Rhodopirellula bahusiensis: one gene and its partner. The protein of the gene in region 1 interacts with the protein of each later gene in a pairwise test. Links are inferred from orthologs where the notes say so. Each region holds a gene or a part of one and is shown on either strand. Other genes may lie near its edges.

The links.
Region 2: the proteins of tpiA (region 1) and pepT interact in binary tests that used the Escherichia coli proteins (3 or more experiments, as listed by UniProt). The link is inferred for Rhodopirellula bahusiensis from one-to-one orthologs.

Annotation. Positions count from the first base shown.
Region 1 is NZ_NIZW01000004.1:87,391-95,088, reverse strand. The notes cover bases 1-2,995. They hold tpiA (triose-phosphate isomerase), read left to right. Parts: upstream 1-1,113; coding sequence 1,114-1,878; downstream 1,879-2,995. Other genes in these bases: CEE69_RS07015 (YicC/YloC family endoribonuclease), read left to right, coding at 2,599-2,995; secG (preprotein translocase subunit SecG), read left to right, coding at 1,931-2,524; aroF (3-deoxy-7-phosphoheptulonate synthase), read left to right, coding at 50-1,117. Also shown: more of CEE69_RS07015, read left to right, coding at 2,996-3,549; gmk (guanylate kinase), read left to right, coding at 3,557-4,186; CEE69_RS07005 (DNA-directed RNA polymerase subunit omega), read left to right, coding at 4,171-4,443; CEE69_RS07000 (phosphopantothenoylcysteine decarboxylase), read left to right, coding at 4,443-5,006; CEE69_RS06995 (putative manganese-dependent inorganic diphosphatase), read left to right, coding at 5,335-6,990; CEE69_RS06990 (hypothetical protein), read left to right, coding at 6,998-7,357; CEE69_RS06985 (SDR family NAD(P)-dependent oxidoreductase), read left to right, coding at 7,427-7,698. UniProt on the Escherichia coli protein: Involved in the gluconeogenesis. Catalyzes stereospecifically the conversion of dihydroxyacetone phosphate (DHAP) to D-glyceraldehyde-3-phosphate (G3P).
Region 2 is NZ_NIZW01000004.1:273,220-280,918, forward strand. Bases 2,798-5,793 are described here. They hold pepT (peptidase T), read right to left. Parts: upstream 4,917-5,793; coding sequence 3,678-4,916; downstream 2,798-3,677. Other genes in these bases: CEE69_RS07615 (alpha/beta hydrolase), read left to right, coding at 2,798-3,654; CEE69_RS07625 (DUF3299 domain-containing protein), read right to left, coding at 4,913-5,545; CEE69_RS07630 (DUF3299 domain-containing protein), read right to left, coding at 5,701-5,793. In the rest of the region: CEE69_RS07605 (S1C family serine protease), read left to right, coding at 1-471; CEE69_RS07610 (trypsin-like peptidase domain-containing protein), read left to right, coding at 468-2,537; more of CEE69_RS07615, read left to right, coding at 2,668-2,797; more of CEE69_RS07630, read right to left, coding at 5,794-6,378; CEE69_RS07635 (sugar phosphate isomerase/epimerase family protein), read right to left, coding at 6,531-7,538. UniProt on the Escherichia coli protein: Cleaves the N-terminal amino acid of tripeptides.

The DNA.
Region 1 (7,698 bases):
CTTTTAGCAGTCTGCATCCCCACCCACCGGCCATTTCGCGGATTTAGTCGTGATATTGATTCTGAAAAACGGCGCGACCGACGATCAGATCGACCATGTGATCCAAAAGGTCGAGTCGATGGGGTTCCAGACGCACCTCAGCCGCGGGACGTTTCGCACGATCATCGGCATGATTGGCGACGAGAGTCTGACCACCGAACAACAGCTCCAATCGATCCCCGGCGTGCAACAAGTCGTTCCCGTTTTGCCACCCTACAAATTGGCCTCCCGAGAAGCTCATCCTGAATCCAGCGTCATCGACGTCTCGGGAGTGAAGATCGGTGGAGGCAACCTGGCCATGATCGCGGGGCCCTGCAGCGTCGAAGATCGCGACCGGATGATGCGAATCGGCGAGAGCGTCGTGAAATCAGGAGCCAACCTGTTTCGCGGGGGAGCCTACAAGCCGCGGACCAGCCCGTACGCATTTCAAGGGCTGGGCGAAGCTGGCCTGAAGATTTTGCGTGAAGTCGGCGATGCGTTTGGCGTGCCGGTTGTGACCGAGATCACCGACCCGCGAAATGTGGAGTTGGTGGCGGAGTACTCGGACATGCTGCAGGTCGGTGCTCGCAACATGCAGAATTTCGTGTTGCTAACCGAGGTCGGCAAAACCGAACGCCCTGTCCTTCTCAAACGTGGGATGGCGGCCACGATCCAAGACCTGCTCATGAGCGCCGAGTACGTGCTCTCTCAAGGCAACCCGAACGTGGTGCTTTGCGAACGTGGCATCAAGAGTTTTGATCCGTCGACTCGCAACCTGTACGACGTTGCCGCGGTGCCGGCTGTCCAAGGTCTGACGCACTTGCCGATCATTGTCGATCCGTCGCACGCGACCGGCCGACCTGATTTGATTCCGCCGTGTGCTATGGCGGGATTGGCGGCGGGTGCGGATGGCGTGCACATCGAAGTCCATGATTGTCCCGAAGAAGCCAAGAGCGACGGGGCACAAGCCTTGTTGCCTGAACAATACAACGAGATCGTCGGGAAGATGGCCGCGATGGCTGACCTGCTCGGCAAAACGATCTCACCCCTTCCGAATTCGAAAACTAACAACACCCCACCAACCGAGGCCCTCGCGTGAGTCGTCGCATCCTGATCGCCGGTAACTGGAAAATGAACATGCGTGCCGACTCCGGCGCGTCGCTTGCCAAGGGTATTGTCGACGCGGTCGGCAAATCGCCCGCTGTCGAAGTCGTTTTGTGCCCACCCTCGGTTTACCTGAGCAGCGTGGCGGATGCCGTCGCCGGAACTCCCGTCGAGTTGGGATCGCAAAACCTATACGCCGCCGAAGACGGTGCCTTCACCGGCGAAGTCAACGCGTCGATGTTGACCGATGTCGGATGCCGATTCGTGATCTTGGGCCACAGCGAACGTCGCCAATTGATGGGCGAAACCGACGCTTGCGTTGCGAAAAAGCTGCACGCTGCCTTCGCCGGTAACTTGGTCCCGATCGTCTGCGTTGGCGAAACGCTTGAGCAACGCGAATCGGGCGACACTGAATCGGTCGTCGAAACGCAAATTCGCGGATCGCTGGAAGGTTTGGACGAAGCTCGTGCGGCCAACATCGTCATCGCTTACGAGCCCGTTTGGGCGATCGGAACCGGCAAAACGGCCAGTAAAGAACAAGCCGAGGCGGTTCACGCTTTCATTCGTGAGCTTTTGGGAAAAATGTTCTCGACCGAAGTCGCCGAACAAATCCGAATTCAGTACGGTGGCAGTGTGAAACCGGGCAACGCAGAAGAGTTGTTGTCCCAACCCAATATCGACGGGGCTCTCGTCGGCGGTGCCAGCTTGAAAGTCGATGATTTCGCTGGAATCATCAAAGCGGCTCCTTCTGCCTGATTCGACCCTGTTTTCGTTCCCACAACCTATCCATTTCAACGGACTGTTCGCCGTGAGTGTCGCTTTCGATTCTTTGCTCCAACCCGCGTCGTTGGTCAATCAACTGATTCCCGCCCTGCCCTTGGCCTCGTTCATGAGCGTGGTTCTGGGTTGGTTGATGGCGTTTTTGTCGGTGTTCTTGATCCTGTTGATCTTGATTCAACGCGGCAAAGGCGGCGGATTGACGGGTGCCTTGGGTGGACCCGGCGGTCAGTCGGCGTTCGGCAGCAAGGCGGGTGACACGTTCACCGCCATCACCGTCGGCACAGCCGCCGTATGGGCTCTGGTTTGTGCATTCGCGATGTACCAGTTGGGTGCTCACGCTCCAGCCGTTGCGGATACGAATGACTCGCAGATTCAGTCCGGGCCTGGTGACGACGTCGAAGACATCACCAGCGGATTGGTTGTGCCAACCGGCACCGACGAAGCTGACACGACCGATTTGGAAGATGCCATTGGTTCGATCGGCGGACTGTCGTCAGGCGATTCGGACGTTGCGGAAACTGAAGCGGCTGTTGAAACAGAGGCCGTCGAGGAAGCTGAAGCCGCAGTGGAAGAAGCTGAGTCGACCGAAGCGGAAACCACCTCGGACGAGGAAGCTCCGTGACGCAGGCGTCCATCAGCACGCAAGCAAACCTCTCTTCACCGCACGGCGGGTCGCCCTACCCTTCGCTGCGCAGCATGACCGGCCAGGGCCGAGGCGAAACGTCCGGTTCGGCTGGCTCGGTCGTCACTGAGATTCGCTCGGTCAACAACCGAGGCCTGAAGATCATCCTTCGCACCAGCGATTCGGTGTCAGAGTTTGAACCGAAGATGGAATCGCTGGTTCGTCAGCATTTGCACCGTGGCAGCGTCACGGTGCAAGTTCGATTCACGCCGCCACCCGGAGCCGACCTGCCCCGGATCAACGCCGATGCGGTGCGATCCTACGCGGAACAATTGGCTCAGGTTGCTGATTCCTTGGCGATGGGCGACGCCGTCACGTCCACTAACATCGATTTGGCTCACCTGATGCAGATGCCGGGTGTGCTGGAATCTCCTTCCGCCGGCGGCCAAAATCGATCGTCCAGCGAACAGGAAACGGCCGCGAAATGGTCGTTGATTCAAGACAGTGTTGAATTGGCGCTGGACCGTTTCAAACAGATGCGATCGGACGAGGCCATCGCGATGGCGGAATCGATTGAGCAAGACATGACGCTCATCCAGACTCGTTGCGAGGAAATCGCCAAGCGAACTCCTCAGGTGGTGGCCCGTTATCAAGAACGGCTTCGCGAACGCATTGAAAAAGCGTTGGCGGAGAATGGTTTGTCGGCGGGCGACCCGGTCGATCTGATTCGCGAAGTCCAGCTTTTTGCAGATCGATCCGACATCAGCGAAGAATTGACCCGCCTGGGAAGTCATTTGAGTCTGATGCGAGGCGTGTTGGTTGGTGAATCTGCAGAAACGGCCTCGAGTGAATCGGGCAGCCGCGGGGAAGCCGTCGGCCGCAAGCTCGATTTCATCATCCAGGAGCTCAATCGCGAAACCAACACGATTGGCAGCAAGGCCGGGGACGCTGAAGTTGCCGAGCATGTGGTCGAGATCAAATGCGCGATCGAACGCATGCGTGAACTCGTTCAGAATTTGGAGTGACCATCGAATGAACGATCCATCCAGCTCATCCGCCTGCGAAACCGCTCATCCGGGCCGTTTGGTCATCATTTCGGGGCCCAGTGGCGCGGGAAAGTCGACGGTCGTCAAGCAATTGATGAAACGTTGCGACGTGCCGCTCCAGCTCAGCGTTTCCGCGACCACTCGCGAGCCACGTCCGGGCGAAAAACACGGCCAGGACTACTTTTTTCTCTCGCATGAAGAGTTTGAAAGACGTCGAAAGTCCGACGACTTTGTCGAATGCAAGCAAGTTTTCAGCCTCGGGCAGTGGTATGGCACCCTGAAGGACCAAGTTGCCACTGGCCTGAACGCCGGGAAATGGGTAATTTTAGAGATTGATGTGCAAGGCGCGATGGCGGTGTTGGATGACCCTCACTACCGCCCCCTGACGATCTTTGTGCATCCAGGCAGCATGGAAGAATTGGAACGACGGTTGCGAAACCGTGGCACCGAATCAGAATCTTCCCTGACTGCTCGACTCGAAACCGCCGCGGCCGAGATGCAATGCTTGAGCCGCTATCAATACGAAATCATCAATGAATCGGTCGACAACGCTGTCACCGAAATTTGCCAGATCTTACTGGATCAAAGGAAAACGACGCCGTGCTCGAAGAACTGAAAGAAGAAGAAATCGTCAACAAGATCGGTGGCCGTTTCAAACTCAGCACCTTGATCCAAAAACGCCTCGTCCAGCTCAACCAGGGCAGCCGAGCGTTGGTCAGCGTGGACACGCACGACAAAATGTCGATCGTGTTGCAAGAGATTGTCCAGGACAAGATCTTCCTGAACATGGAAAACGAAATCGAAACCATCGACGATCTCGATGCCATCGTCGCCGCCAGCGAAGCTCCTGAACTGGATCCGTCGGACCTGTAATGGAACCCAAGACGCGGCGGATTCTGTTGGCGATTGGTGGTGGAATCGCCGCGTATAAAGCGGCCGACCTGTGCAGCAAACTGGCACAGGCCGGTCATCAAGTTCAGGTGGTCACCTCACGGGCGGCCACCGAATTCATTGGCGACGCGACTTTGGCGGCGCTCTCGGGGCGTCCGGTTGTTCACGATGTCTTCGATCCACGATTTCCGCTGGGCAGCCACATTGAGCTGATGCGAGAAATTGATGCCATGGTCGTTGCGCCCGCGACAGCGAATTTGATGGCTCAGTTCGCTCACGGGATGGCTTCGGACTTGATCAGCACGCTGTATCTGCAAAACACCCGCCCCGTGCTTCTAGCACCCGCGATGAGTGACCCGATGTGGAATCACGCCGCGGTGAAACGGAACGTTCAATCGCTCCAGGAAGACGGTTGCCACTTCGTCGGACCCGACGACGGCTGGCTGAGTTGCCGAGTCAAAGGCACCGGTCGAATGAGTGAACCAGTGACGATTTTACAAACACTGGAAACGCTGTTCCGCGGCGATTCATCGGACGCCAAGTAGCGACGCCGCGGATCGTGCGACAATCCGTCGCCGATGAAATCGATTTCAGCGATGTTTTGGTTATGACACGGGGAGTCCGATCTTTGGCACAATTCTTGTTGGGGATTCCGACTACGATTGAACGGTCGTTTCCTTTGGAGCCGATCTTATCTCGACAGTCTTCGATCTCACTGAGGCGGTAACCGTTTCGCCCGATCCGTGCCATGGATCAAAAGTTGCCCTGGAGATTAAGAAATGGGGTCGGTTCAATGATTGTGTCTGGCTTGGGATTGTCCGGGCGATTCGCACCGCGTCTCGCGTTTCACCATCGAGTTATTGAATAGCTTTCATGACGGTCCATGTTTTTGGTCACCGCAATCCTGACACGGATGCGATCTGCAGTGCTTTGGCCTACGCTGATTTCCTTCGCCAAACGACCCGTCCCGATGCGGTAGCGGCGTGTTGTGGTCCACCTAACGAACGGACCGAATTTGCCCTTCGGCAAGCCAAGTTGACGGCGCCCAAGATCATCATGGATGTTCGGCCGGAGCTGGAGGACATCTGCAATCGAGATGTTGTCGTCGCTCGGACGTCAGACGTTTTCTACGAAGTCTACGAACGCATGGACGAGCATGAGCTTCGCTCGATCCCGGTGCTCGATGACAACGACCAGTTGATCGGATTGGTCACTCTGCTTGATCTTCTGGAGTTGGTCTTTCAAGGCGGCGTGGATCCCTATCGATCTCGTGAAGTCCGTACGAACCTGGACAAGGTTGTTTCCGTGTTGGGCGGGTCGTACCAGCACGCGGTGGATTCGGGACTGAATGAGGACATGATTCTGACCGTTGGTGCGATGAGCGCCGGCGGGTTCTGCGAACGCATGAAGCAGTTTCCGGCGGATCGATTGTTGGTCGTCAGTGGCGATCGACCGACGATTCAACTGCCCGCACTCGAGATGGGAGTGCGTGGATTGGTCGTGACGGGCGGCTATGAGCTCTCCAGCGGATTGATGGAACTCGCACGCGGACGCGGTGTGACGGTCATCAACAGTCCGTTTGACACCGCAACGACGACGATGCGGATCAAAGCCGCTCAGTTAATCGAAGAAGTCGTCAATCGAGATTTCTTGGCACTGTCCGCCAAGTTGCCTGTCGCGGCGGCCAAGCAACAAATTTATCGCTCGGCTCAAACTGTGTTCCCTGTCGTCGACAATCAAAAACTGATTGGCGTGCTGAGCAAATCCGACATGGTTCACCCACCTCGTCCTCAATTGGTGTTGGTCGATCACAACGAGATTGGACAAGCGGTGGAAGGTGCGGAAGAGTCCGACATCGTCGAAGTTCTCGATCACCACCGGCTTGGTGGTTCGCTGAAGTCCACCGGTCCGATTCGCTTCATTATGGACCCCGTCGGATCCACGTGCACTTTGGTGGCACGCATGTATCGCCAAGAAGGCTTGGAACCTGAGTCTGGCATCGCGCTTTGCATGGCGTCAGGCATCATCAGTGACACGCTGTATTTGCGATCGCCGACGACGACGGATGTGGACCGCGAACTGCTGACTTGGTTGCAAGGATTCTGCTCCGTGGATCTGGCTGAATACGCCAACGAGTTCTTCGAGATCGGCTCGGCACTTCGTTCCTGCACGCCGGATAAAGTCGTTCGTGAAGACTGCAAGCAATTCGAAGAAAACGGGCGACGGTTCTCGATCTCTCAGATTGAAGAGATCGGGTTGGATCTGTTTTGGGAACGCCAAACCGAGCTCAGCCAAGCGTTGGTCCGATTGTCGGAGCAAGAAAACCTTGAGTTTTCAGCGTTGCTGGTGACTGATATCTCGAGCAACGGAAGTTTGTTGCTGATGAGCAGCGAGCCGGAAGGTTGGGAGGAGATCAATTACCCCCAGCTCGAGGATCGGCTGTATAAATTAGAGAACGTCGTTAGTCGCAAGAAGCAGTTGTTGCCTCTGATTAGCAGCCTGCTAGAGCAATCTCCCGCACCCACGTGAGCCCGTCATGCAGTTCCGCATCGTCCATTTGATCTTGGCGTTGACGTGGGCTGCGATAGTTTTCTCTTTGGTGCGATTAAACCCGGTGTTCTGGGTGGCTCTTGGCCCGGCGACCATTGGACCGCTGGCCGGACGAGCCGCTTCGGGAACCTTGGAAGGCATGGTTCTCGGGTTTCTGTCCACCATGTTCTGGTGCTTTCTCGCATCCATTTTCTCGGGCATGGTATTGATGTCCTTCGCGGTGGCGGTTCACTTGCAAGGTTTGGGCTTGGACACCATGGTCGGGCTCGTTGTTGGCTTGACCTTGTTTTATTCTCTAATCGCTTTGTTTGCCGGGTACATTGGCGGCCGCATCGCAATTTCTTAAGGCCGCCAGTTGCGATCGAGCGGATGACTGGTCCGGCTCTCTACCCAACTTCTCTCTTTGGTAACCAACATGACTCGATGGCCCGGTGTGAAGCTCTTTGATTTGACCGGACGAACCGCGCTCATCACGGGAGGTTCCAAGGGCTTGGGCGAAGCGATGGCGGCGGGGCTCGCATCCGCGGGAGCCAACGTTTGTCTGGTCAGTCGCAATGAACAAGAAGCGTCCGAGGCGGCAAAGAAGATTGCTGACGAATACCCGGTTCAAGCAATCGGCATCGGGGCGGACGTGACCGTCGAAAGCGATGTTGCTGAGATGGTGCAGCAATGCGTCGACCAGTTTTC
Region 2 (7,699 bases), 180 kb from region 1 along the record:
AACCCCGGTGCCGCCGGCGGAGCCTTGATCAATCCCGAAGGCGAATTCCTTGGAATGCTTGGCAAAGAGCTTCGCGATCGAAAGACCGGCGTTTGGCTGAATTACGCGATCCCCGCCGACGTGCTCCGCCAACCCATCGGCGACATCATCGCGGGCCGCAAGACGACACTTCCCGATGAATCCAACCCCGTTCTGCCTCGCGAAAAATCCCACTCACCAACCAGCCTTGGCATTGGGTTGATTCCGGATGTGCTCGAGAACACACCGGCCTACATCGACTTCATTGAAAAAGAATCGGCCGCGGACCGTGTGGACCTTCGGCCCGATGATTTGATTGTGCTCGTCAACGGTCGCCGCGTCTCGCACCAACGTGCTTTTCGCGATTTGCTGAGACGAATCGACCGGCGCGACCAAGTCGCCTTGGTGGTCCAACGAGACAACGAAATTCTAGACTTGGTACTACGCCCATGATTCGCGAACTTCCTTTGGCAAACCCGCCTCGCTCCATGCGATTCCATCGCTTGCTCAGTCCCGTCAAAGCGTTGTTATCGTTCGCGTTGCTCCTTGGCATGGCATCCACTTCCATCGCTGAAGATCCCACGCCCGCTCGCTATCAAAGCATTCTGGCAAAAGCGGTTCGCCATGTCGCCCAAAGAGCATTGCCCTCCGTCGTGACCATCGAAGTCATCGGCGTGATGCAAGCCGATGGTGAGGTGCGGCAAGACGCGCCGACCTCGGGAGTGGTGATCGACGAACAGGGCCACGTGCTGACGTCCTCTTGGGTGACCGGTGGTGATTCAGCCAGCATCATCGTCAACGCCCCGAGCGGCAAACGGTATCCCGCGGAAGTCGTTGCCAAAGACGAACACCGAGACCTTGTCCTTTTGAAAATCGCGTCCGGCGACGAGACATGGCAACCGATCGAATTCCCGAGCACCGACCAAACGACCGATACAGTCGGAGAAACCGTGGTCGCAGTGGCCCGGTACGGAGAGATCAACACTCCAATGGTCAGCACTGGAATTCTCTCTGCAATCGGTCGCCTCGACGGAACCGCAATCCAAACCGATGCCAGGATCTCACCCGCGTTTTACGGTGGTCCTTTGGTCGATCTGAAAGGTCGCTTCCGTGGCATCGTGATTCCCGCGGTGGGTGAGGGCGGCGCCGAAGAGTCGACCGCATGGTACGACTCCGGAATCGCTTTCGCGGTCCCCAGTCCGATCATCGCTCAAAAGCTGGACCAACTGCGTCGTGGCGAAAACATCCAACAAGGCTTGCTCGGCTTTGTCGTCGCCGGCAGCGATCCGTACGCCGATGGAACCGAACTGAGTGTCGTTCGAAAACGTTCGCCTGCTGACAAAGCCGGCCTGAAAGTCGGCGATGAACTGAAAACAATCGGCGGCCAAAACGTCACGCGACGACAGGAAATCAAACTCGCGTTGGGTCGGTACGACGCTGGCAACGAAGTCGAAATTGAGTACGAACGCGATGGAAAGCGAATGTCCTCCACGGCGACGATGATCGCCACGATCCCGCCGCTTCAGCCGCAATTCATCGGCGTGATCGCAGCCGATGAAATGGAAGAAAAGACGGCTGACGACTCTACCGAAGACAAATCGAAACCATCGGTTTCAGTCATCGTCCAAAACGTTTGGAATCAATCGCCCGCCGACGGCATCCTGAAGATCAACGACCGTTTGATCGAACTCGACGGTGCCCCCATCCTTGACACCAATGCACTTCGGCAGCGACTTTGGGCATCCGATCCCGAAATCGCGATGGAACTAATAATCGAACGCGATGGCGAAACTCAAACCGTCTCGATCGACCCGCTAACGCTCGACGGGCCGCTGGATCGCATCCAATCTTTCAAGACACCCGCTCCATTGGCCGCAGACGCATGGAACGTCGAAGAGCTACAACTGCCTGACATCACCAACGAAGCAGCGATCTGGTTCCCCAAATCAGAACTCGCGGCAGAAACAGATCCCGACGAAACGCCGTCGTCGCCATTGGCACTGGCGATTGTTCTGGCGCCTCCCAAAGACCGCGATCCATCCGCGATCCTGGGCCCATGGAAAGACCTGGCCCGTGAACGTCACGTCGCGGTGTGCGTCATCTGCAGCGATGGTGACGACCAATGGCGTCCCAACGAAATCGACGCGATCACCAAGCTGACAGCGGCATCACTCAAACGATCCGGTGCTTTGCCATCCGCGGTCTCACTGATCGGTGGAGGAGCATTCACGATGAATGAAAAAGCTAACCCCGCAGATTCGATGGCACTGGGAGCCTCGCTCTCGACAACAAACGTGTTTGCTGGCGTGGCAATATCAAACGAGACCGAACCGCCCGCGGTTCGCCTTCGCAAAGACGGACCGCCGCGATTGCTTCGAGTCTTGATCCCAAACCCGCCCGATTCAGAATTGCCGTTCTGGGCCGAGACACTTCGCCGAATCGGGTGCCCGCTGCAGACCACCCTCACGCTCAATCGCGACCTCTGCCTTCAATGGACTCAATCGCTGCTCGCCATGTGATCAAAAAAGAAAGTTCGCCAACCACTACTTTTCGCGAAGCGAGCATCGATCGTTGGGCTCTGGTGGGATATCCCCAGAAAATCAGAGAACACTCTCCACAATCCCGCTTCGCGAACGCTGAAACAGTCCCATGAACTTCTTTCGAATCCATGGTCGTCGGCTCAAAACCTTTCGCCGGTATGCTTTGATTGCCGCCGTTTCACTCGCCCCCGCATGGGGCGTCCACACTTGGTTGGGAACTTCCGAGAACACGACCATGGCCCAGAACATCAACGTTCCCTTGCCGACGCTCGGCGGGGCTCAACTGTGGACGGATCACGACCACCGAAACGGCTATCGAATTCAGCAGAATGCGGTGACGAAGCATTGGCGACTTCTGGATCCCAACAACATCCGCCGGGCTTGGGGAAGCCGAGCGGATGTCGATGAAGCCCTCAACGAACTGCAGCCAGAAATCGCATCGCCCGGCGATCGCCCAGTCGTCGTCCTGCTGCACGGTTTGATGCGGACCGACAACTGCATGAAATCACTGGAGACCAAACTCCACACCGAAGGCTTCGATCAAACCATACGGTTTGGTTACGCCAGCACTCGCGGGTCACTGGCTGAATCTGCCGCGGCACTGCGTGAGGTCCTCGAGCACCAATCGCCCGACGCTGAGTTCGCCTTCGTCGGCCATAGCATGGGCAACATCATCACTCGACATTTGATCGGCGATCTGCAAGCCGACGGTGACCCACACGGCTTGCTGCCTCGAATGAAATCAATGGTCATGCTCGGGCCGCCTAATCAAGGTGCCGCAATCGCTCGGCGACTCGCCCCGACCGGCGTCTTCGGACTGGTTGCCGGCCCCGGTGCAATGGAACTTGGAACACGATGGTCCGACGTCGAATCAAACCTCGCGACACCACCGTTCCCATTCGCAATCGTCGCAGGCAAAGTCGCGACACCAATCGCGAATCCACTGGTGGATGGCGAGGGCGACTTTGTGGTCAGCCTAGAAGAAGCTCAACTGGATGGAGCTCAAACGGTTCACCAAGTCCCAGTGCTGCACTCATTCCTAATGGAAGAACCCGACGTGCAAGACTGGACGATCGAGTTCCTGAAGGACCACTGAATCCCAGCGTTTGCTTTGCGGGGTCAAACGCGTTTCTCGCTCCACAGCTTCAACAACTCAACCAAATGATTGGCGGAGCTGACCATCTCATCCAGGCTCGCGAATTCGAGGACGCTGTGGATGTTGTGCTGACCACTGGACAAGTTCGGCGTCGGCAATCCTTTCTCGGTCAATTGACTGCCGTCGGTGCCGCCTCGCACAATGGCTGTTTGGCAAGGCAACCCCAAATTCTCAAACGCTTGCTCGGCGAGCGATATCGACTCGGGCAACTTGGCCAATCCATCCGCCAGGTTTCGGTATTGCCGTCGCACATCACACTGCAACTGCATCCCAGGCCAAGCCGCGGTGGCTTTCTCAGCCAACTCGCGAACTTTGTCGGCATAGACCGACAACTGGTCGCTATCGAAGGATCGCAAAATCAGTTCCACACGCGTTTGCCCCACACCGCCGACAATGTCGTGCAGGTGGATGAATCCATCGCGGCCATCAGTGGTCTCGGGAGTCTCCGATTCTCGCGGCAATGAAGCCGCAAAATCGGACGCCGCCCGCAACGAATTCACCATCCGATCTTTCGCGATCGCAGGGTGAATATTGTGTCCTTGAAAGATCAACGTCATCGCGTCAGCGGAAAAAGTCTCGACGTCAATGATGCCTTGGCCCCCACCGTCGATGGTGTAAGCCACCGTTGCATCGAGCTCTTGCAGATCCAACTTGTCCGTGCCGCGTCCGATTTCTTCGTCGCAAGTCATCACGACACGAACCGGGCCGTGAGGTAGGTGGGGGTTCTCGATCAACGTCTCCGCGAGTTCCATAATGATGGCCACCCCGGCCTTGTCATCGCCACCCAACAACGTCGATCCGTCGGTGGTGACCAAGGTGTGCCCGACCATCTTTTCCAAATCAGGGCATCCGGCAACCGTGATCGCGTTTCCACTCGGAAGCTGGATGTCACCGCCGGAGTACGACTCAACAACTTGAGGATTGACCGACTCACTCGGCGCTTCGGGCGAAGTGTCCATGTGAGCAACGAGAGCAACCGTCGGTGCTTGCCCGTCGATCGTGGCAGGAACGGTCGCTGTCACAACCGCGTGTTCATCCAGGACCACATCAGCCAGTCCCATCTGCATCAATTCATCCGCCAACATCCGACCCAATTCGCGTTGGCTTTCCGTACTGGGGTAAGCTTGTGACTGCGGGTCGGCGGCAGTGTTCAGTCGGACGTATCGGAGAAATCGTTGCAGCAATCGGTCTTGGTTGATCATCGGACGCGAAGTCCCTCGATTCGAAACACGGCCATGTGGGATGCACCATCGGGGCCCTCGCCACCGGGGTATTGATACTTCTCAGTATCCAAGACGAACTTACCTTCGACCATGACCGGTCGCGGAACAAAATCTGTGGTTCGTCCCGGTTGCATCTCAATCATCACACAATCGAACAAAGCCGCACCGGGTCCGAAACAGCATTCCTGGTTATCTCGCACCAGCACAAACTGATCGATGTCGGTTTCTTTGTACAACGTGCTCGGCAACATATAACCGCGCAAACGCACCTTGCGACCATTCAGAAACTTCAGTTCCTTGGTCAACTTCTTTTCGTCGAAAACTTCGCCCTTTTCGATATCAAAGGTCAAATCGTCAAACGTGATATCGCCTTTGGCCAGGTCCGCTTGGCTGCTCTTCCGCACCTCGACCTTTTCACGTCCGGCGGCGTCACCACGCATCGCAGCCCGGCGTTGCTCGATGATTGATCGAGCCGTCGCGGTCCGTTCCTTCTGGGTCTGGGTGTCATCAGCAAAAGACGAAGCCGGAAGGACGGATCCAACGGCGAGGCATCCCGCCATCACCGTCCAAAAAATTCGCGAATTCAGTTTCATCTGACGAGCATCCATCGTTCGTGGAAGAAAATTGCTGTACCGTTCGCCCGCAACGTCGTGCACCCATCGTACCAATGTCTGCCGCGACTCCCACAACACCAAATCGCAATCGGCGTCAGCACGCAAACGACACGCCCTCCGCGTCGCAGCCCCACCGTCCGCCAACCAGTCTATTTGTACTGGTCGACTCGCATTTTGTAGAACATTGCGTTTTCAAAGTCGTCTTTGCTCTGCGGGACGCGATTGACCTTGAATGTTCCGGCCAGTTTGCGTTTGGTCAGTCCAGCACGCACGGCTTCACCGGGTGGCAAGGTCACTTCAATCATGTCGCTGCTGCGGGGATCTCCGCCAAAGCAACACGTGCCAAGGTCAGGCACCAAAACGAACTGACGCAGCATTCCGCTGCCGCTGCTGGGGTGGATGTACCCCTTCAAAAAAATGGCTTCTCCGTCGATCGTCAGCGCATCCGGGGTGGGTTGGTCCGGACCATTGGGCTCCGACTGCAACTTGTAAAACGCAACGCGTTCGTACCCCTCGGGAACCTCGGTCAGATACGTGTACGTGTGAAACCCCAATCCACCGACCAGCAACAGAAGGCAGCCAGCCAAACCCAACTTTGCCACTCCTGAGCCGCTGTACTCGTCCGGGAACCGACTGATCGCCCGCAAAGCGATCACCCCGGCCAAAATGCCAGGCACCGTCAGGATCAGCATTGGCGAAAAGGTTGGCATCAATCCGGGCAGCGACAAACACAAGAACACCAGCGACGCAATGGCACCGCGGTTGATCGCTTTGTAGGGAAACTCAGCAGCGTCTGCGGCCCCTGAAAACTGAACTTCAGCGGACATAACTGAATACAACCAATCGTGAGAAGACAAATCAAATCGAAACGACCACCAACCATCTCACACGGAAATGGAGTAATCCCCGGGTGATACGAGCCAGAATGCTGGTCGGTTCAGCGGTGAATTTAACCTCAAACCATGGTGCACCGCACCCGCTAGGCAAACGCTTTTCTCAACATCGCCAGGCTCTTCGGAATCGCCGTTTCATGCGCCTCGCTGCCCTCAAATTCCAGGCTGATGTAGCCGCGATAATCCACCGCCCGCAGGGTTTCGGCCACCCGGTCGTAATCGATGTCCAGCGTGTACCAAGTCCCACCGCCAAAATACGTTTTGGCCTGCACAAACACTGCCTCGGGGGCCAGCTGTTTGTACTGCTCGTACTGATTTTCGAGGAAATTGCCGGTGTCCAGCGTCGCCCGCAACCAGGGCGAGTCCACTTCGCCGATGACTCGCAGAACGCCTTCCGCGGTGCGGCCTAGCCCCCAGTGATTCTCCAACCCCATCACCACACCGCACTTTTCCGCGACCGGCAAACATTTCTCAAATCCTTCCCGTACCCAGCCAAACCCTTCCTCGTCGGTGTGCCCTTCTAAAGTCGGCTCAATCCCCTTGTTTGCCATCAGCTCATCGAAGCTGCCCGACGTTCCCCAACGACCGGTGTTCACCCGAATCGTTGGGATTCCCATCGCATACGCCAACTCAATGCAGTGGATCGTGTGATCGACATTCTTCTGACGTTCCGCAGGATCCGGAGAAACAAAGGATTGATGAGTCGACATCCCGCACAAACTCAAACCACGACGAAACGCCCGCTGCTTGATTCGCTGCAACGTGCCATTGGACTCGTCGGTCATTTGGACGTGCAAAACTTCGACCGCATCGAACCCAGCGTCCGCAGCCAAGTCCACGCACTCCTCGATGGAAAGCTTGCTGTCATCGCGATACCGCCAATACGAATAGGTCGAAACCGCGATCGGATTCGGGGTCCGAGAACGAGCAGCTTCTTTTTCACGCGTTTCGTCCTGAGCCAGAGCCACTCCATTCGCGCATGCCAACGCTCCCATCGCCCCAGCAACGCCTGCCATCCAAGCTCGACGCGATCCCCGCACCGATGAAGCTGTCCCATCGCGGCCGGTAAGTCTCGGATTCGTTTCAACGCTCATAGCAAATTCCTTGGTGCTTCGATCAATGAGAACGTGATGGCCCGCCAAACCGTCTCCAACATGGAGCCCCAGCATTGTAGCGACCGACGATGCAGACAGAAGTGAACCCTGCCGAACTCAAACCAAACCTCCATCGGAACCATCTTCAAATCAGGCTACCT